3 regions of the Salinispirillum marinum genome follow, and region 1 is predicted to be linked to each of the others. Evidence: predicted binding sites of a transcription regulator. Region 1 holds the regulator's gene; each other region holds the start of a gene.

Region 1 (7,283 bases):
CTGGTCGAAACAACAGGCCGATGCATTGATATTGAACGGGCGACTGGAAACCCTTCCATTGGCCGTGCGGGTAGCACGGCGCGCCGCACAAATCACCCGACAAAATGTTCAATGGGCCACTGTGTATAATGTGGTCGCCATTCCTTTGGCCGGTATGGGTTGGGTAACCCCTTGGATGGCCGCCATAGGCATGTCGGCCAGCTCACTCATTGTGGTACTGAACGCCTTGCGGGTGCGGCGTATTGCTTAGGAAATTCCATGTCGATATTGCTCTTACTCATTCCCATTAGCCTGTTGTTGCTGACGGTCGCCATCAGCTTTTTGGTGTGGGGCATAAAATCAGGTCAATATGACGACTTGGACAGTCCAGCCCATCGCATACTATTTGATGAAGATGAGTCCTTGATCCCGCCCGACGCACGCACGCCCGAGCAACACAAAAAAGCGGCACAACACAAAGAAGCGGCACAACGAGAAAAAACGACAAAGCCGAATGCAGCGCTTCCGACGGAAGCACACACACGAACAGAATCTGATGAATGATAGTCTCACATTTCTGCTGCCTGCTTTATTGAGCGGCCTGTTGGGCAGTGGTCACTGCTTGGCGATGTGTGGCGGCATTGTGTCTGCCTTGGGGCTCAGTACCGCGCGGCGTCCTTTGGCCATCGGCTACCATGTCGGTCGCATCGGCACTTACATGGTCATCGGCGCTTTCGTGGGCGGCCTGACCAGCTTTTTACCCACTATGTTTTCTCCGGCCTTGCGAGTGTTCGCAGCGCTCTGGGTAATTGCACTCGGCCTGTACATCACCGGTTGGTGGCGCGTGCTGGTGCGCCTTGAAACCTTGGGTAAACAGGTGTGGCGCCACATTCAGCCGCATACCCGTAAAGTGCTACCCATCAACTCGTGGCCTCGCGCCATTGCCGCTGGCGCCCTGTGGGGTTGGTTGCCCTGCGGGCTGGTATACAGCGTCTTGGGCTTAGCGTCGTCGAGCCAATCCATCACCTTGGGCGCCGGTGTGATGCTGCTGTTCGGCGTGGGCACCTTGCCCAGCATGTTGGGCGCGATGATGTTTGCGCAAAGGTTGCAAAGGATTATGCAACATCCTGGGGGTAAAACATTGGCCGGACTGCTGCTGTTGGCGTTAGGACTCTGGATGCTGTGGCCCTTCATTGCGCCAATGCCGGGCCATCTGCATGCGTTCGACCCGCATGCGCTTATGGCTCTGTTATGGCACAATAGCGCATCTGTTTTAACGTAGAGCCATTTATGACGCATTGGATCTTTGGCTACGGGAGCCTGATGTGTGCCGATAGCCGGGCCCGTACCGGTGTCACGGGTGAAGCCTTTCCGGTTATTTTGCATGGGGTAGAGCGCGGCTGGAATGTCCCGATTGCGGGTGCGCAACTCAGTGTAGTCGGCATTCACCGCCAAGCGGACAAGAAAACAGGCGGTGTTTTGTTTCCGTTAAACGACAGTGAATTACGTCACTTTGATGCGCGTGAAGTGGAATACGAGCGTGTCCCTTTGGCCCGCGAACAACTGGAGCTGGTGCGCGGCCATCAATTGCCCGAAGGCGAATACTGGGTGTATATGCCGCAGCCTTCCGAGAGCCACCACCCGATTGCACAAAGTTATCTCGATGTTATTTTGCACGGCTGCCTGCAGGAAAGTATGGACTTTGCCCGTCACTTTCTACGCCACACCAGCGCGTGGAAAACGCGCCTCAACGACCGGGATGAACCACTGTACCCGCGGCCATTAAATCCCAAGCAACAGGTGGTCATTCCTTTAATTGAACATTTGCTCAACGAAGCGACCGAACACATCACACCTCCTCAATGAAGAGGCTTTACTCTCAATAAGGTTGGTGTTAAAACGCGCCTTTGAAAACTCTCTGCACTGTGATCGCCATGACCACCATCAGCTATACCGAAGACACTGTGACGCCAAGCACGGCGGCAGACAAAAAGCGTCGTACCGAATTCAACAAACTGCAAAAGCGTCTGCGCCGTGAGACAGGACGTGCGATTGCCGACTTTAATATGATTGAAGATGGCGACAAGATCATGGTGTGCCTGAGCGGTGGTAAAGACTCCTACACCATGCTGGAAATTTTGCGCAACTTGCAGAAAAGTGCGCCCATTCGGTTTGAACTGGTGGCGGTGAACCTGGACCAAAAGCAACCCGGCTTTCCGGAGCATATCCTGCCGGAGTATCTTGAACAGCAAGGTATTGCTTATCACATTCTCGAACGCGATACCTATAGCATCGTGCAAGAGGTCGTGCCGGAAGGAAAAACCACCTGTGGTATTTGCTCGCGGTTACGGCGCGGTACACTGTATGCGTTTGCCGACGAAATCGGCGCCACCAAAATTGCCTTGGGTCATCACCGAGACGACATTCTAGAGACCTTTTTTCTGAACCTGTTTTACGGTGGTAAGCTGAAAGCCATGCCACCGAAACTGCGCTCGGACAGCCAGCGGAACATCCTGATTCGTCCTCTTGCCTACTGCAAAGAAAAGGACATACAGGTGTTTTCCGACTACCTGAAATTCCCCATCATCCCCTGTAACCTCTGTGGCTCACAGGAGAATTTACAACGCCAGAACATCAAGCAGATGATTGTGGATTGGGACAAGCAGCACCCCGGCCGTTCGGACATCATGTTCGCCGCCCTGCAAAATGTCGCACCTTCCCAACTGGCGGACGGTAAGCTGTTTGACTTTTCCGGGTTGACCAGCAACAGTATACCCATGCAATCGGTCGGATTTTCTGAACACGATGGCCCGTTGGCACAAACGCGCGTGCGCAGTTTTGTGCCAACTGACGACACTCATGTCAGCGATGGCACGGACATCCTGGCCCAGTAGAGGCGTCCGTACTGAACAAAAAATGGAAGAACCGCTATGGCTTTACAATCGACGGCCTGCAAGACCTGCTCACTTAACCCGCTGTGCTTGCCGGTATCGCTATCCTTTGCCGACATTGAAAAACTGGACGAGATCATCAAGCGTGGCCGACCGATTCAAAAGGGTGAACACCTCTTTCATCAAGGTGATGCATTTACCTCCGTCTACGCTGTACGCACCGGCACCTTAAAGACCTATACCCTGACCAAAGACGGTGAAGAACAAATCACCGGCTTTCATTTGGCCAGTGAGATGATCGGTCTGTCCAGTTATGACGTTGCCACCTACCAAGCCTCGGCCAAGGCATTGGAAACCACCAACGTGTGTGAAATCCCCGTCGCCCTCTTGGATGAATTGAGCAACCAATTGCCTGACTTGCGGCGCCAAATCATGCGTATCATGGGGCGTGAAATCCGTGAAGATCAACAAATGATGATGCTGCTGTCGAAAAAGAGTGCTGAAGAACGTGTCGCCTCCTTTTTGCTCAGCTTGGCCCATCGTTTTAAACGACGGGGTTACTCCGAGCGCATGTTTCGTCTGACCATGTCACGCTCTGACATGGCCAATTTCCTGGGTTTAGCGGTTGAAACCGTGAGCCGGGTCTTTACCCGTTTTCAACATCAAGAACTGATCAGTTTTGGTGGGAACGCGAAAGAGATTCATGTGCTACAGCATGGTGAACTGTGCAACATCGCTTCACTCAGCGACGCGGAACGTCTCGAATTGGGGTTACTCGATCTCACGAACAGCTGACGCAGATCAACAATTCTCCTTTGTCCCTACGTACACTAGGGTTATCACGAAAAGGGGGGATGCGTTATGTACATTGATACCATTGTTGTCGCTGGGGTGGCTGCGGTCTTATTGACCATTGCGTTTGCCGGTGGGTTCTTCTGGTTTATTTACAAAGACGCGCACAAAGACGATAGAAAATAACGCACAGCGGCTGTTGTATGCACCTCTGCTGTCATTTTTAACCTACAGTGGGGGTTCGAATCCGGCATGACCGGGGAAATTATTTTCGTTCTAGCGTTACTGGCCATCACCATTGTTGTTTTCATTACTGACCTCGTCCGTATGGACTTGGTGGCGATCGGCGTCATGATTGTTCTGGCGTTGTCGGGCGTTATCACACCGGCGCAGGCGGTTGCCGGATTCGGCGAACCGGTTGTTGTGATGATCGCTGGCTTGTTTATCGTCGGCGAGGGCTTAGCCAGTACCGGCGTGGCAGCCAGCGTAGGGCGATGGATCCTACGTGTAGGTGGCCGCTCGGAAACCCAACTGCTGTTGGTCATTCTTCCTGTGGTGGCCATTCTTTCTGCTTTTATGAGCTCTACCGGTGCGGTGGCCCTGCTGATTCCCGTGGTGCTTAGTATGGCGCGCGCTTCCGGCTTTAATGCTTCTCGAATCCTCATGCCGCTGGCCTTTGCGGCTTTGATTGGCGGCATGCTGACGCTGATTGGCACCCCTCCCAACATCATTGTGACCGATGCCTTACACAGCGCAGGGTTGGATTCCTTTGGCTTCTTTGCCTTCACTCCCCTTGGGGTGGCCGTTCTGGTGGTGGGCAGTCTGTATTTGATCCTGGTTGCCCGCCACCTTCTGCCGAAAAAAGAAACCCACGATGTTCAAGCCGGATTCTCGCTGCACTCATTGTTTGAGCGCTATGCAGTGGAAGATCAATTATTTCGCTTACTGGTTCCCGACGACTCACCCTTGGTCGGTAAAACGGTGATTGAGGCCGGTCTGCGCAGCGAATACGAGACCACGGTGTTCGCCAGCCGCCATCGCGGTGGTTCTTTGTCGACGTTGGATGCCGTGTTGGCCAACACACGCGTACGCGGCGGCGATACCCTGTACGTTTACGGACGACGAGCTGATGTGGAAAGACTGGGCAGTGAGCAAAGTATCGCACTGTCCGCACTCAGCCATGAAGAACACCGCCGGGTACAAAAGTTTTTTGGTGCCATGGAGGTATTGGTTACGCCACAGTCACCGCTCGAAGGCCGCACACTCAAAGAGCTGCGTTTTCGTGAACGCTTTCAAGCCAGTGTGGTAGGGGTTCGACGGCAGAATGAAACCCTGCAAACCGCCTATCAAACCACACCGTTAGCGGTCGGTGATACGCTGTTGATCTCCGCCAGTTGGGACCGCTTGCGCAGTCTCGATGGCGGACACAGTTTCGTCGCGCTGACCCGTCCGCTGGAAATGCAAGAAGCGCCCTTGCATGCTGAGAAAGCACGCCATGCCACCATTATTATTCTTAGTATGATTCTGGTCATGACCACCGGGTGGTTGGACAATTTAACCACCATACTGGTGGCTGCAATCCTGATGATTGCGTCCGGTTGTCTCAACATTACCGAGGCCTACCGCTCCCTGAACGGGCGGAGCTTGGTCCTGATCGCCGGTATGATTCCGTTAGCGCTCGCCATGCAAACCACTGGGGCCGCTGAGCTGATCGTACAAGAAACGCTGACGCGCTTTGGCGATCTCCCTCCGGTGTGGATATGCGCCGGTGTCTTTGTGGTGACATCACTGTTGAGTCAGTTTATTTCCAACACCGCCACCACGGTGTTAATGGCGCCGATCACGCTGGCCATTGCACAGGGTTTGGGGCTAAACCCTATGCCCTTTATGATGGCCATCGCCATTGCGGCATCAACAGCTTTTGCAACACCGATCGCGTCACCGGTCAACACCTTGATCGTCACACCCGGCAACTATCGTTTCATCGACTTCGTTAAGGTCGGTGTCCCACTGCAACTGTTGGCCATGAGCGTCACTCTCATGATGCTGCCCCGCCTGTTCCCCTTTTAAAAGGAAAAGCGCTAGGAAGTCGGACTGGGCAGCTTTTCCTTACGCCGTTGCCACCACTGACCAAGCAAGATAAAGCCCAGGCCGATCGGGCTACTGGCCAAAATAGGTTCGTGCAAAATCAGGCTCACCCAGATCAAACTTAAAAAGGGCGCGATGAAGATCAGGTTAGCCACGCGGGCCGTATTTTTAACCCGCTGCAAGGCGGTCATCCAAAACAAAAACGCCAGCCCCATTTCAAACAAGCCAATATAGAGCGTGGGCAGCCAGCCAGCGGATTCACGGAAGAAGTCCGTACCCTGCCACAGCATGATCACCGTTAACACCGGCCAGGCGATCAAAAAGTGATGGAACATCGCGACCAAGGGCGGGCGCTTGTCGCGCATTCCGACCACCCAATATAACGCCCAGAAAAAGGTACTGAGGATCGCCAGAAATACGCCGGGCAACGTAACTTCCAGCCGTCCTTGTGCACCCAAGACCAACACCAATACACCCAAATACCCCAAGGCCATACCCTGCCAATCGCGCGCGCGTATGGGCGCTTTAAGCCAGATGGCAGCCATTAAAGACAGCACGAAGGCCCACGTATAATTGATCGGCTGGGCGATCTGTGCCGACAATTGATCGTAGGCGGCAAACAAAGTGAAGTAATACACCACCGGGTTCAGCAGGCCCATCAGTATGGCGCGTCGCCAATAGCGCCGCAGCCAGCGTATGGCACGACCCAAAAGCCCTAAGTGCCAAAGCACACCGCTGAATAGCACGAGGCTAACGGTGGACGACAACCAGAGCACGCCAATTAAGGGCCAAACGTTCAACGCCAACTTAAAGGCAGTAGCCACCGTCGACCACAACAACACCGCCGCTAGGCCGAGCGCCATACCTTGTTGTTCACGCTCCAAATGCTGAAAACGCGCTATCAACGGTCTGCCTCGATCAAGGCATAGCTGTGTGTGATCTCTACCCCACCGGCTGCCAACATGATGGACGCCGAGCAGTATTTTTCCGCCGATAACTCTATGGCGCGCTTAACATGGGATTCTTTCAAATCACGCCCAGTAACCACAAAGTGCACATGTATTTTGGTGAACACGGCTGGCACGGCATCGGCCCGCTCTGCGGTCAACTCCGCCACACAGTCGGTGACGTCTTGGCGGGACTTCTGCAGCATGAGCATGACATCAATCGAGGTACAGCCGCCCAAACCCATTAACATCATTTCCATGGGTCGCGGACCTGCGTTCGTGCCACCCAAGTCCGGCGAACCATCCATGATCACGGTGTGCCCACTGCTTGGGGTTGCCGAAAATTGAACTGCACCATCCCACCGGACCGTTGCTTGCATGCTCATCACCTACACTGTCATGAAAAAAGAGGCGCCTAGCTTATCATAGGGTGCCCGTGCTCTGTAGCATCAAGATCCACTGTCGAAAAATATTACACACCCATTTTGAACACTGCACGGAAACAACGTATCTCATTGTTTTTATTGAATTATTTTTGTTGGCACGAAACTAGCTTAAACATCATCAGGCAACCTGCCAAACCTTA
Region 2 (7,283 bases), on a different contig from region 1:
CGGTGTTGGCGCAGGTGCCTTACCCCTTGGCGTCCCAGTTGTTGCGGAATTATCTCCACTTTCAACATCCAACCGGGCCGGATATTTACCAGTTGCGCCTGTTGGTGGAGCCGCAGATAGCAGAGATGGCTGTTGAGCATCTTACCGATGCCGATCTGCAAGAGCTCAATCGGCTTACCGAGTTGTGCGCTACGCCTCCCGCCAGCCTTGACGCGCGCTTAGAGCAGCGCATTGCGGAGCTGGAGTTTCACAATGTCTTGGCGGATCGTTGTGGAAATCCGTTGTTTGCCTTTTTAGGGCGCTTCCTGAATGACCTGATTAAAGACTTGGTGATCTATAAGAAAGTTCAGTTGCCGGAGCAACGCGAGTTTTCGGAAGCAAACCTGCATTTCCACAGAGCATTGAATACGGCATTTCAACAGCGTGATAAGACGTTGGTTAAAACGCTGATGACCGAGCATATGTTGAGTGCACAAGCGTTCAATGTAGAGTTAGAAGGTCAATTAGCCGGGGGCCTGTTGAGTGGTTCTTGACAGGTGGCCTATACATTCGTTCAGTTCAACAGAGCAACGGCTTTGACCAAAACCACGATGGATTGTCCGACATGCAAGTTCAGTTGCGCTTTGGCCCACGGGGAAATTTCGGCCAGAATAACTTGTCCGTCTTGGAGATGACACACCACGACCACGCGACCGCCCTCTGGCGAGTCAATGCGGTCAATCGTTGCGGGCAATTGATTTTGAATGCTCACGTCAGGGATAGGGTTAAGTGCCAGGCTCACATCGCGCGCCATGATGCGCAGTCTCGTCTTCTGCTGCTTTTGCAAAGCAGGCGACTGGGTAACACCGGTAGGCTGCAGCCAGAGTTGAATGTCTCGGTTGCCGAAAGATTGCAACCCGTGCGCGTTTACAGCGCCAAGTTCGCCATACAGCACGGAAGCGGCTCCCCGGTCGATGAACAATGGAGAGTCGGGGCGTAAAATCGCGTCGGCCAGTGATTCAATGCGTTCAATGTCACCTTGATGCATAAACACCACACGATCGGCCAATTGTTCGACTTCCTCGGCGGCATGGGTCACTAAAATGATGGGAATGTCGACGTCGTTCGCCAAGCGGCTCAGAAACGGCATGATTTCCCGTTTTGTTTGCGTGTCGAGCGCGGACAGGGGTTCATCCAACAATAATAATTGTGGGTTTCGCAGTAGGGCACGGCCCAGTGACACCCGCTGGGCTTGCCCGCCGGAAAGTGCGTGTACCGGGCGATCAACAAGTTCGGTGATGCCTAACAAGTTCACGGCGTCGTCAAAGGTTACGTGCCTTTCCGCCTCGGGCGTGCGACGGAAACCGAACAGAAGATTCTCTCGCACAGAAAGGTGCGGTAGCAGGCTAGGCTCTTGAAACACCATGCCGATGCGCCGCCGGTGCAGGGGTACAAACTGTCGGCTATCTTGCCATACGGTTATATCCCCCGACGTTTGTTCGATGGCAACCCTGCTATTGGCGGCCGGGTCCAGACCTGAAATGATGCGTAAGAGGGTTGTTTTGCCGCACCCGGAACGCCCGAATAAAGCGGTGACGCCCGAAAGGGGCAGCGTGCAGTCAACCGCTAACGTAAAGTTCGCGCGTGTGAGGTGTGTATGTACATGCAGTTTCACAGTTTGCTCACCTCGAAACGGCGGTTGACGCTGTATACCACAAACAAGGTCAAAAACGAGAAGGCAAGCATCAGCAAGGAGAGGCGGTGCGCCGCGGCATAGTTTAAGGATTCGACGTGGTCATATATCAGTACCGAAAGCACCTGGGTTTCGCCGGGAATACTGCCGCCCAACATCAAGATGACCCCAAACTCGCCTAACGTATGTGCAAACGACAGCGTGGCAGCGATGATGAAACCACCGCGTGTGAGCGGAAGAATGACGGTGATAAAGCGGTCAATAGGCCCGGCACCCAGCATTGCAGCCACTTCCGTCGGGCGTTGTCCGAGTTGTCGAAACGCTTCTTGCAACGGTTGAACGGCGAAGGGTAAGGAATAAATAACTGAGGCCACCAAAATGCCGGTAAACGAAAACGCCAAGTGTGTGAGGCCGATGGATTCTAAGGTGCTGCCGATAGCGCCGCGCGGGCCTAACACCAACAACAAGTAAAACCCTAATACGGTCGGTGGTAATACCAAAGGTAAAGCGACCAAGGCTTGCACGATGATGCGTACTTTGGTGCGTCGCTGCGCCAACCACCACGCCAATGGCGTGGCGATGACGAGCAGGATGAGGGTGCTGTAGAGGCAAAGTTTAAGCGTGACGCCGATGGCCTGCCATTCGGCCGCGCTTAGGCTCAGCATGACGTCGGATTCCATGGCTTCCACTGCGACAGGGTCATGAGTGTAACCCGTGCTGACGCAGAATCGCTGTAACTTCCGGCGTGCCAATGAAGTCAGCAAAGCGATGTGCTATCGGGTTACTGGCGGCGCGCCGGGTGATCACAAACGCCTGCGTCAGCGGCGCATGTAGGTCACGATCGATGAGCTGGAACGGCTGGTCATTCAGCGGCGGCACCACGGCCAGTGACAAGGCGATCAGCCCAATCTCGGCCGCACCGGCTTCCGCCATCCGAGCGGCTTGCGAGATATTTTCACCGAATACGATTTTTTCCTCCACCACGTCCCATAGACCCAGGTTTGTTAAGGCTTCTTGGGCGCGCTGTCCATAAGGGGCGGTGCGTGGTTGCGCCATGGCGATTCGGCGAATGTTGGGCGATGTCAGGTCGTGCAGGGTCAGGGTACTGGCATCAAGGTCCGCACTCCAGAGTACCAAGCGTCCTTCGGCATAAACCACGGGTTTGCCGGTGGTTAACCCTTCATCGTAGAGCCTTTGCGGTAAGGCGGTATCTGCCGAAAAAAACAGGTCAAAAGGTGCCCCATTTATGATTTGCGTGGTGAGACCACCGGAGGCGCCAAAAATGATTCGTATGGCGTCGTCTGGAAATTGTTGTTGATAGCTGGCAACGATGTCCTGCATCGCATGGCGTACCGAGGCAGCAGCGACCACGGTAAGGTTTTGCGCCCCTGCCAACGTACTGCCCAGCAGGGACAACAGCAATGCCAAAAATGAACGTGCGAACATGCAGGTTTTCCATTACAAAACGGTCGGTAAGCGCTGACAGCTTATCAGTATCCGCCAGCGCTTTGCCAATAAGAAAAAGGCCGCAAGTGCGGCCTATTAAGGTTAAGCGGTGGCGAAGGTGAGCTTGCCATCCAGTACGTCCACTTGAATGGTGTCACCCGGCGTAAACTCACCTTTCAATAGGGCGGTGGCCAGCGGGTTTTCCAGCTCACGTTGAATGCTGCGTTTCAGTGGGCGGGCACCATATACCGGGTCATACCCGGCTTCACAGAGCAAGGTCATGGCGACATCCGATAGGCTGATGCCCAACTGTTGTTCGCCCAAGCGCTTGCGCAGCAAGCCCAGTTGAATTTCGGCAATGCCCCTGATCTGGGCTTCTTCCAGCGGATGAAAGACCACGATTTCATCGACCCGGTTGATGAACTCGGGGCGGAAATGCGTGCCGACCACATCCATCACGGCGTCTTTCATGGCGTCGTAATTGGCTTCGCCGGATAAGGTTTGGATAACATCGCTACCCAAGTTGGATGTCATCACAATCACCGTGTTGCGGAAGTCAACGGTTCTGCCCTGACCGTCCGTTAGGCGACCATCGTCCAGCACCTGTAAAAGAATGTTGAATACATCCGGGTGTGCTTTTTCCACTTCGTCGAGCAAAATCACGCTGTATGGGCGACGGCGCACAGCTTCGGTCAGGTAGCCGCCTTCTTCATAGCCCACATACCCCGGCGGTGCGCCCACCAAGCGCGCTACCGAGTGTTTCTCCATAAATTCCGACATATCGATGCGCACCATGGCGTCTTGGGTGTCGAACAAGAACTCGGCCAAGGCTTTGCACAGTTCGGTTTTACCCACCCCGGTTGGCCCCAAGAACAAGAAAGAACCGTTCGGGCGGTTGGGGTCCGACAAACCAGAGCGTGAACGACGCACCGCATTCGCCACAGAAACGACAGCTTCATGCTGACCGATGACCTTGGCGTGCAACGCTTCTTCCATACGCACCAGTTTGTCGCGTTCGCCTTCGAGCATTTTTTCCACGGGGATACCCGTCCAGCGCGCAATGACCTGAGCAATGGATTCTTCGGTCACCTTGTTGTGCAGCAACTGCATGTCCATCATTTCGGCTTGGCTGGCCATGTCGAGCTGTCGCTCCAAGTCAGGAATGCGACCGTATTGCAGTTCCGACATTAAGGCGAGTTCGCCTTTGCGTCGGGCTGCGTCGATCTGTTTGCGCGCCTCTTCCAATTGCTCTTTAATTTTTTGCGAGCCTTGCAATGAAGCCTTTTCAGTATTCCAAATTTCGTCTAGATCGGCGTATTCCCGCTCGACCTGCACGATGGTTTTTTGTAATTGTTCCAGCCGCTTTTTGGCAGCGGAATCCTGTTCTTTCTTCAGGGCTTCGGCCTCGATTTTGAGTTGAATCAACCGCCGCTCCAGCCGGTCCATGGATTCCGGTTTGGAGTCGATTTCCATCCGAATCCGGCTCGCGGCTTCGTCGATTAAATCAATGGCTTTGTCCGGGAGTTGGCGGTCGGTGATGTAACGTTGCGACAGTGTGACCGCCGAAATAAGCGCCGAATCGGTTATGTCGACGCCGTGGTGCAATTCGTAGGCTTCTTTCAAACCGCGCATGATGGCAATGGCCGCTTCTTCATTGGGTTCTTCCACCATAACTTTCTGAAAACGCCGTTCCAGTGCGCCGTCTTTTTCGATGTACTGCCGGTATTCGTTGAGCGTGGTGGCGCCGACGCAATGCAACTCGCCGCGGGCTAAGGCGGGCTTGAGCATGTTTCCGGCATCCAAGGCTCCTTCACCTTTTCCTGCTCCGACCATGGTGTGAAGCTCGTCGATAAAGAGAATGATCTGGCCTTCCTGTTTTGACAGCTCATTCAGTACGGCTTTCAACCGTTCTTCAAACTCGCCTCGGTATTTTGCTCCGGCCAGCAGCGAGCCGAGATCCAGCGACAGTACCTGCTTGTTCTTTAAGCTTTCGGGAACTTCACCGTTCACAATACGTTGCGCTAACCCTTCTACGATGGCCGTTTTACCGACACCGGGTTCACCAATGAGAACCGGGTTGTTTTTACGCCGCCGTTGTAGGACCTGAATAGTGCGGCGAATTTCGTCATCCCGACCAATGACGGGATCAAGCTTGCCATGCATAGCGCGTTCGGTCAGGTTGACGGTGTATTTGTCGAGTGCCTGGCGTGCATCTTCTGCTTCCTGTGAGTCGACTTTTTCACCGTTACGTACCGATGCGATGGCCGACTCTAAAGCGGCGGACGTTACGCCCGTATCCGCTAAGAGCTTGGCGATTGGGCCTTTGTCTTGTGCCATGGCCAACAAAACAATTTCGGATGAAATAAACTGATCCTTGCCTTTTTGCGCCAGCTTATCGGCCAGGTTCATGACCCGCCCGAGGTCATTCGACATGTGCACGTCACCATCGTGATTTTGGATGGAGGGCAATTGGGCAAGATGTTTCTCGGTGGCAGAACGCACCGCGTTGGCTTGGGCACCGGCCTGACGCAAGAGCGGCACGATACTGGAACCTTGTTGATCGAGCAGGGCCAATAATAAATGCGCCGGTTCGATAAAATTATGGTCGCGGCCAACGGCAAGCGATTGCGCGTCAGCTAACGCCAGCTGTAATTTGCTGGTTAGGCGGTCAATACGCATGGTGTGCTCCTCCTGTAGGAACAAATTCTGGAATTGAATCAGTTATGGGGCGTGCTGGTCGGCTTTTCAATGTTCACAGAGTAATCTGTTGCCCCAGATCAGTGTTTAAAGTGGATATTGTCGGGTTGCATGTCGGACTGCAGCGGCGCATCATCAAGCCATCGGTAAGTGCCTGAATTTTTCTTTCTTTTGTATCGTTTTATCAGGTGTGCCGGACAGGATTATTCATGTTAAGGAGTATGCTGTCATGCATATTGTCGTTGTTGGTGGTGGTGCCGGTGGCTTGGAGCTCGCAACGCGCCTGGGGCGCAAGCTAGGTAAGCGAAACAAGACCAAAATTACCTTGGTGGATCGCAATCAAACGCACATTTGGAAGCCGTTGTTGCACGAAGTCGCCACGGGGTCTTTGGATGCTGGCGTGGATGAAGTCAGTTATCGGGCGCATGCGCACAATCATCACTTTTCATTCGTGTTGGGTACGCTGAGTGGTCTTGATCGCACGACCAAAACCATTACCTTGGCACCGTTGATGTCGGGCGAGGGACAAGAAGTGTTGCCTGAGCGCACATTGTCCTATGATCATTTGGTGCTGGCCATTGGTTCGGTATCCAATGATTTCGGAGTGCCGGGTATTGCCGAGCATTGTATTTTCCTTGATACACCTACTCAGGCCGAGCGTTTTCGCCAGCGTTTGGTGCACGGCTTTTTGCGCCTGAATCAGCAGCTGGAAACGCAACCCGATGCAAAATTGAACATTGCCATTGTGGGCGGTGGGGCAACCGGCGTGGAACTCGCGGCTGAACTCTACAATGCAGCGGAACTCTTTAAAGTCTACGGGTTGAATAATGTCTCTTTGAGTCACTTGTCCGTGACACTGTTGGAAGCAGGTGAGCGCATCTTGCCCGCATTGCCCGCTCGCATTGCCGGTTCTGCGCACATGGAGTTGCGCGCTTTGGGCGTGGATGTGCGTACTCAGGCTAAAGTTGTGAAGGCCAGTGCCGAAGGCTTGCACACGGCAGAAGGAGAGTTGATTCGCAGTTCATTGATGGTGTGGGCGGCCGGCATCAAAGCACCTAACTTTATGCAGGGCTTGGGTGGCTTGGCGACCAATCGTAATAACCAAGTACTGGTGAATCTGCATTTGAACCCAGAAGACGATCCGAACATCCATGTGTTGGGCGATTGTGCTGCGTGTCAATTGCCCGATGGTAAATGGGTGCCACCCCGTGCCCAGTCGGCGCATCAGATGGCGTCTTTGGTGTACAAAAATTTATTGGCGTTGCTTAAAAATAAGCCCTTACAGACCTTTAAGTACAAGGATCATGGATCGCTGATTTCGTTAAGCCATTACAGCACGGTCGGAAGTCTGATGGGGAATTTAACTCGTGGCAGCATGATGATCGAAGGCCGTATGGCGCGCTTGGTGTACATTTCGTTATATCGCATGCACCAGTTGGCTTTGCACGGTTGGTTGCGAATGCTGTTG
Region 3 (7,283 bases), 140 kb from region 1:
TGTGCCAGTACCTGAATGGCCAAAGCGATACGTGATAGTTCGCCGCCCGAGGCTGCCTTGTGTAGCGGTTGTACGGGCTGCCCTGGGTTGGCCGACAACCGCAACTCAACGTCATCTATGCCGTTAGCACTGGGCCGCTCGGGATGGGCCGCGACATGGCACATCAAGGTGGCATGTGGCATGTTTAATTTATGCAGTTGCAGGGCCAGTGCCTCTGCCAGCTCAGGCGCGCGCGCTTGGCGGAGGGTAGAAAGAGCCTGTGCTGCTGTTTCATAATGGTCTTGGGCCACCGTAAGCTGTTCCAACAATGCATCGAGTTCTTCGCTGTGCGCGGCAAAATGTTCTGCTTTTGCTTCCAATTCACGTTGTAGGGCGGGTAACGCTTCGGGGCGGCACTGATGTTTGCGCGCGATATCGTACACACTGCTGAGGCGTGCATCCAGTGTACTAAAGCGCTCGGGGTCCCACTCAAAATCACTCGCAAAACGCTGTAAGTCCGTTGCCGCTTCTTGTAAGGCAATGTGCGCTTCATTTAATAGGCTTAATGCCCCCGTTAATGCAGGGTGAAGATTCGCTTGCGGTTCCAATTGATGAATGGCTTGGCGAAGCTCGCTGAGAACGTCGGCGTCGCTGTCTTCCGAGTTCAGCCGTGCAGACACTTGGCTGGCGGACAGCAACATCTCTTCAGCATGGCTCAAGGCTTGATGCTCTTGCTCCAATTCTTCCAGCTCGTCGTCGCTTAAACCCAGCGCTCTAAGTTCTTCCAACTGATAGGTCATTAATTGATGTTCAGCGTTGTCTTTATCGGCCGACGCCTGAAGCTCTTGTACCCGCCGCTCTATGGTCTTCCATTCCCGATAAAGCTGGCGCACATTTTTTACCTCGGCATGCGTTTGTGCGAAACGATCCAGAATGCCAATGTGCTCCTCGGAGCGCATCAGACGTTGATGCTCATGTTGTGCATGGATATGCAGAACGAGGTCGCCAAATTCTTTCAGCTTGGTAACGGGTACAGCCGTGGCATTAATAAATGCCCGCGAGCGACCATCGGCAGTAATCACCCGGCGCACTATGCATTCGCCATCTTGCCAGAGCTCTTGGTCGTGTAGCCAGCGCCCGGACGGGGAGTGTTCTGTGACGAGGAAGGTCGCAGACAATTCCGCCTTTTCTTCGCCATGTCGTACTTGGCTGGAATCGGCACGGCCTCCGGCCAACAAGAATAGAGCATCGAGTATGATCGATTTTCCCGCGCCGGTTTCACCAGAGAGAACGGTAAGCCCTTGCTGTACATCCAATTCAATGTCGCCGGCGATGATGAAATTACGTATGTGAAGATGGCAAAGCATAAGATGTCCCCGTCGTACCCAGCAATAATACTGGTAAAATATACAGTATTAATGCCAAAGTAAAGTGCACCCTGCGTTGATTTTGGCGCTATTTTAGCCCGCATTAGTTCACATTAAGTTACAAAAAAGCGATTACCTAGAAGAAGTGCGTAAATGATACGTTAGTAAATAAAAGATTACATTTTACAGGTTGCTGCTTGATTGACCGTTTTCCAACAGCACGACCTAACGACTACACTGATATAGAGTACGAATCCTGTTCGATCACCGACACAACGTTTCGATGGGAATAGGTATGACTACAAAAACAACGAAGTACCTCTCCAGATCGTCCGGCCCCGATGGCCGAATCGCCTGGAGTCATGAAGAAAACGAAAACTGGGCTGCCTTGATGGCGCGCCAATTGACCTGTATTGACGGTAAAGCCTGCGCGGAGTATTTAGCCGGCTTGCAGCGACTGAACTTACCGTCAGACCGCATTCCCCAGTTGGCGGAAGTCAATGCGGTTTTGCAGGCCACAACGGGCTGGCGCTGCGCCGAAGTCCCGGCATTGATTAACTTTGATAAGTTTTTTGCGTTGTTGGCGGATAAGCAGTTTCCGGTAGCAACCTTTATTCGTTCGCGTGATGAGTTTGACTACCTGCAAGAGCCCGATATTTTTCATGAGATCTTTGGCCACTGTGCCATGTTGACTCATCCTTCGTTTGCCGAGTTCACGCATACCTATGGCAAGCTGGGGTTGGCGGCGAGTAAGGAGGATCGAGTGTTTCTGGCCAGATTGTATTGGTTTACTGTGGAGTTCGGGCTGTTGAATACGCCGGATGGCCAGCGTATCTATGGTGGTGGCATTCTGTCTTCACCGGGAGAAACACAATATGCATACAGCACCACGCCGGAGAAGCGGCCGTTTAATGTGTTGGATGTGCTGCGGACGCCGTACCGTATCGACATCATGCAGCCTATCTACTATCTATTGAGCAGTATTGATGACCTCTTTGACGTCGCGCAAACTGATATCATGGCGCAGGTCGCAGAGGCCAAACGGCGCGGCCTGTTCGCCCCAACCTTTCCACCCAAAAGCACGGCGCAAGCCAGTTAAGTTAGGAGAATAGACATGACCACGGAAACATTACATGCACAAGCTTGCGAAGCCTGCCGCGCCGATGCTCCACAAGTCAGTGATGCCGAGCTGGCTGAATTGATCAAACAAATTCCCGACTGGACGCCTGTTGTGCAAGATGGCGTGATGCAACTGCAGCGGGAATTCACCTTCCGTAATTTTCGCCTGGCGTTGGAGTTCACCAACAAGGTAGGCGCTTTGGCCGAGGAAGAAGGGCATCATCCCGGCATCCTAACAGAGTGGGGAAAAGTGACCGTTACTTGGTGGACGCATGCGATCAACGGTTTACATCGTAACGATTTCATTTGTGCCGCGAAAACCGATATGTTGTTGTCCTAAGGTAATGATGGGGCCGTGCTTTTGCGGCCTTGATCTCCGTCAATACTCCGGCCGATATCCAATGGCTATGCTTGTTCTCTTTTTTGCGTCATGCCAATCTAGCTAGACATACTGGTTGATGAGGCCATTGAATGTCTGCTTGGATTCGGGCTCGGTTTAAGCCGGGCGATATCTTACTGCTGCTATTTCTCCTGCTGCCCGTTGTGGTTGCCTTGCCGCGTGTGTTGTCCGGTTTTGCACCCAATGCTATTGGCTGGTTAACATTAACAGGACGTTTGACGGGTATTCTTGGTTTAGCGATGATGCTGCTGGCCGCCATGATGAGTGTGCGCTTACCGCATTATGACCGCTGGTTCGGCGGTTTGGCACGGCTGTGGGTGGTGCACCGCTTCTTTGGTTTTGCCGGTTTCGTATTGGTTTTGTTCCATGTCGCGCTGCTGGCGTATGCACAGTTACCGTTCTCCATTGAAGCCGCTATTGCGCGAGTATTTCCGCCACTTGCCGAGTGGGCTATTTGGTCGGGTTGGCTCGCTTTACTGTGTATGGTCATTTTCCTCGGGCCTACGTTCCGTTTTTTCGGCCGCTTGCATTATCAACGCTGGAAAGCGCTGCATTTGTTCTCTGCTCTGGCCGTTATATTCGCCTTACTGCATGCCATTCCCATCGCTGCGGAAACCGTGGTTTGGTGGTTTATGGCAGTGGGTGCCATTGGCGCTATTGTGTGGCGCAAAGTGCTATCGCCCAATCTCGGGCGCTACCGCTACGAAGTGGTGAAAGTCGAGACTTTGGTGCATGGTGTGGTGGAAATCAGCCTACGGCCCAAAGGCAAAGCCATGGCTTATGAAGCCGGGCAGTTTATGTACTTCACACCGTTAGATCCCGCCTTAACGGCAGGGCGCAATGAAGAGCATCCTTATACCATTTCTTCCGCCCCCAACGACGAATATCTGCGTGTGGGCATCAAAGCCTTGGGTGACGCCAGTACAGCCATTCAGACGTTAGCGGTGGGTTCAGACGTCATGGTTGAAGGCCCCTACGGTGACTTCTATGAGCGCATAGAACCGCAACGCAGTCAGCTATGGTTAGCGGGCGGTATAGGCATAACGCCCTTTGTTAGTGGCGCACGCGATGCCCAATATCGCCAAGGTGAAATAGACGCCCATTTGTTTTATTTAGCGAACGATCAGCAACGCGCCTACTACCTGAATGAGTTGGTAGAATTAGGTGCAAAGGTTGCGGGTTTAGCGGTAACGCCGCATTACTATCGGCAAGAGGGGCCTCTCACTGCGGCCTTTTTGCGCCAACACTGCGCCGACTTTACCGAGCGAGAGATCTATATGTGTGGCCCGCCAGCGATGGTTAGCCATTTAAAAAGTGTGTTGGTTGCCGCCGGTGTACCAGTTACACGCATTCACAGTGAGGCGTTTGATTTCTTATGAACAAGATAGCCTATTCCCTATTTATTGCTTTTGTCGCCAGCATAGCTACGTTGTTCTTAGTGCATTCGTTGGGCAGTTCGAGCGGACAGGCAACAGCCGCAACGTCAGCGCGTGTTATCACCCTAGACGAGCTGTCGCAGCACAGCACGGCGGAAAGCTGCTGGAAAGAAATTGGTGGCCGCGTTTACGACATCACGGCTTACATACCTAACCACCCCAGTACGCTAGAAGAACTCGTTGCTTGGTGTGGCAAGCCCGCCTCTGAGGCTTTCTCAGGTGATGCTGCCGGACATAGCCACAGTGCGGGTGCTGCTCGTATGCTGGCCAGCATGCAGGTAGGTGTGTTGGAGGGTGCAACGGTTGTGGCCTTGCCCGAACCGAATTTGGTGTCTGCCGCTCCGAGGGTGCCGGTCAGTGTTGGCGGTGCCGTGCGCTATCAGGACGGGACCTACTACGCCGAAGGGGAGCCGGACGGACGTGGATGGTTTGGTGTTGTCGAAATCACCGTGTACGGTGGCCAAATTGTGGGCGTGCATTACGATGAAGTGCAACGCAACGAAGACGGCGCCATTACCCAAAGCAAAGCGCGTGATTATGGCTATGCCGCGCGGTGGCGCAATGCCTCCGGAGTGTCGCAGTTATCGGCTTATCCCGGTTATATTGCTGGCTTGCTGAGCACGGGTGATGTGGACCAAGTGGATGTGTTCACCGGCGCAACATCGGCGCATACGGTATTTCAAACGGTAGTCTCTGCTGCCTTAGCAGAAGCAAGCGCTGCCGGTCACCTTGTGCAAGAGGGGGGGGCACGGGGTGGATACCGGGATGGTTCGTACTATGCGGAAACCCAGCCAGATAGCCGTGGCTGGATCGGGATGTTAGAGATAACGATAAACGGCGGTTATGTGGTGAGCGCTCACTATGATGAAGTCCAGCGCAATGCTGAAGGTGCGGTCACCAATAGCAAACTCCGTGACTACGGCTACGCTGGGCGCTGGCGGGCCGCTGCGGGCATATCGCAGTTATCGGCCTACCCGGGCTATATTCAACAGTTAGTGAAGACCGGCGATGCCGAACAGCTCGACGCCTATTCCGGTGCGACCAGTTCCTACAACAATGTAAAGAATTTGGCAGAACAATTGTTACAGGATGCACGCTAGATCTGGATGAGATTTGCCGATCTTTAGATCGGAAGTACGTCCACTTCTACATGCAGGCTGTGATTACCACCACCGCTCATAACCCCTTTGAGCGGTGGTACATCGGCATAGTCGCGCCCCCAGCCGAGCGTTAAGTAACGTTCTGTTAGCACCCCGCCGTTGGTGGGATCAATGTCCATCCACCCGGCGTCGGGTATCCAGACCGAAAGCCAAGCATGGCTAGCGTCTGCGCCGATCAGCTTGGTTTGTCCCGGTGGTGGGTCGGTTTCTAGGTACCCGCTAACGTAACGAGCGGCGAGACCGATGGAGCGCAGGGCACCAATGGCGAGGTGGGCAAAATCCTGACAGACCCCCCGCTTACTTGCCATCACTTCGGTGATGGGCGTAGCTAAGGAACTGAATTCGGGGTCGTAGGTAAATTCGTGGAATATACGGGCGTTCAGATCCAATAGTGCTTCGGTCAGTGGCCGATGTGGGGTAAAGGAGCGCCGCGCAAATGCCGCCAAGTCCCTGCTACGTTTTATATAATTGGAGTTCATGGTAAAGAGGCGTGCTTCATAGGTATCCGGACTGTGTTGCAGTGCAGTGCTGCGCAGTTGCTGCACCGCGTGTTCCCAGCTCTGCGTATAATTGAACTGCGGGAGTTGCGTCGCATCGGTTACTACTTCGCTGGTGGCGGTGACGGCCATGGCGTCGTGAACATCTTGAATCGCAAAATACAACACATGATTGCCAAAGAAATCATGCCGCTCATGTAGACGGGTTGCGGTGGGTTCGATATCAAAAGCGGCGTGTTCGCCATGTTGCCAGGGTAATTCACGCACTTTGAGGCGCGCTTCATTGTGGCTTAGGGTTACGGCGCTGGAATACTCGTAGCGTGTGGTGTGGCGAAGGCGATAGCGCATTACACTCCCCCCTGCACGTTTACCAGTTGCCGGGGGGTTTCGGCATGGCTGAAATGGCTGTGTGATATGGCGTCGGACAAGGCGGAAATGGGCTCCATTAAGTCGGTTAGCAGTTGTGCCAGTACGGCGAGCGCTTCCTCTGAGTGATCGAGCTCACTCAGGCTCTCCGGTGCTACCAAATGCAATCGGCTGGTCGCCTCAATGACCAGTCGCGCTTCACGGCTGCGAAAGGGTGTGCCGGTCTGATTGGGCAAACGTTCAATTTGCCGTCCCAATCGCTTGAGCATATAGCCAACGGACCGTGGGTTAGTCTCATCGAATAACAACAAGTCCAGAATGGCAATAGGATACAGCTGAGACCGATAGCGTCGCCGATAGGCGGTGAGGTTATCGGTACTGGCCAATACGACCTCCCAGAGCGGTATGCCGGGGCGGGTGGAAGACACCAGCGCCAAGCGCAGCAGATCTAACGTGGATTGCAAGCGATCAATAAACCGTCCGATGTCCATAAAACGCCAGCCGTAATGGTGTGGCATGGTTTCGTTGCACAGGCCAAAAAATGCCGCCAAGTAAGTGATCACTTCTTCGAGGCTGCGCCGTGCACTGGTCGCACCGGGGCTACGTGTTTGTTCTTCCAGCTTTTGCCGCAAGGTGTTTAGAGTACGCCACGCGTCGTCACCGAGGTGGGCGCGTGCCGCACGACCGTTACGCAACAATAAGGAGAACAACCACGGCAAATTGTCGGGTGCTTCTTCACTCAACAAAGCAAGCAACTGCTTGCGCATCAATAAAAACTGCGGATTGGTTTTGCCGACCATCGCTTTTGGGCTTTTTCGGCTTTCCATACTTTGCAGGTTATGCACGTCCTGAAGGTTGATTCGCAAGGCAACGAAAAGGTCGGAAATGACGGATTCAGCTAAGTTGCGTTGACCATATTCCAGCAAGTGGGTTAACGATTCACGCAGCAAGCGAGCACG

The links. Region 1 encodes FNR, which switches genes on or off when oxygen is low (the NO sensors DNR and NnrR bind a similar motif). Its sites were predicted from a motif close to TTGATNTANATCAA; they were not measured.
Region 2: clpB (ATP-dependent chaperone ClpB) is a predicted target of FNR. The motif match lies at 5,886-5,899, and genes of this name have one in related genera.
Region 3: ACFOSD_RS01415 (ferredoxin reductase family protein) is a predicted target of FNR. The motif match lies at 2,835-2,848, and genes of this name have one in related genera.

Annotation. Positions count from the first base shown of each region.
Region 1 is NZ_JBHSAL010000001.1:126,166-133,448, forward strand. It holds gene ACFOSD_RS00645 (heavy metal translocating P-type ATPase) at 1-250, shown strand, start outside; gene ccoS (cbb3-type cytochrome oxidase assembly protein CcoS) at 259-543, shown strand; gene ACFOSD_RS00655 (sulfite exporter TauE/SafE family protein) at 536-1,261, shown strand; gene ACFOSD_RS00660 (gamma-glutamylcyclotransferase family protein) at 1,270-1,845, shown strand; gene ttcA (tRNA 2-thiocytidine(32) synthetase TtcA) at 1,914-2,873, shown strand; gene fnr (fumarate/nitrate reduction transcriptional regulator Fnr) at 2,910-3,665, shown strand; gene ccoM (cytochrome c oxidase subunit CcoM) at 3,732-3,848, shown strand; gene ACFOSD_RS00680 (SLC13 family permease) at 3,915-5,732, shown strand; gene ACFOSD_RS00685 (DMT family transporter) at 5,744-6,655, opposite strand; gene ACFOSD_RS00690 (OsmC family protein) at 6,652-7,077, opposite strand.
Region 2 is NZ_JBHSAL010000008.1:82,330-89,612, forward strand. It holds gene ACFOSD_RS15600 (FadR/GntR family transcriptional regulator) at 1-533, shown strand, start outside; gene modC (molybdenum ABC transporter ATP-binding protein) at 554-1,654, opposite strand; gene modB (molybdate ABC transporter permease subunit) at 1,651-2,337, opposite strand; gene modA (molybdate ABC transporter substrate-binding protein) at 2,372-3,118, opposite strand; gene clpB (ATP-dependent chaperone ClpB) at 3,221-5,797, opposite strand; gene ACFOSD_RS15625 (NAD(P)/FAD-dependent oxidoreductase) at 6,045-7,283, shown strand, end outside.
Region 3 is NZ_JBHSAL010000001.1:270,557-277,839, reverse strand. It holds gene recN (DNA repair protein RecN) at 1-1,346, opposite strand, end outside; gene phhA (phenylalanine 4-monooxygenase) at 1,642-2,445, shown strand; gene ACFOSD_RS01420 (4a-hydroxytetrahydrobiopterin dehydratase) at 2,461-2,805, shown strand; gene ACFOSD_RS01415 (ferredoxin reductase family protein) at 2,937-4,244, shown strand; gene ACFOSD_RS01410 (cytochrome b5 domain-containing protein) at 4,241-5,401, shown strand; gene ACFOSD_RS01405 (transglutaminase family protein) at 5,425-6,306, opposite strand; gene ACFOSD_RS01400 (circularly permuted type 2 ATP-grasp protein) at 6,306-7,283, opposite strand, start outside.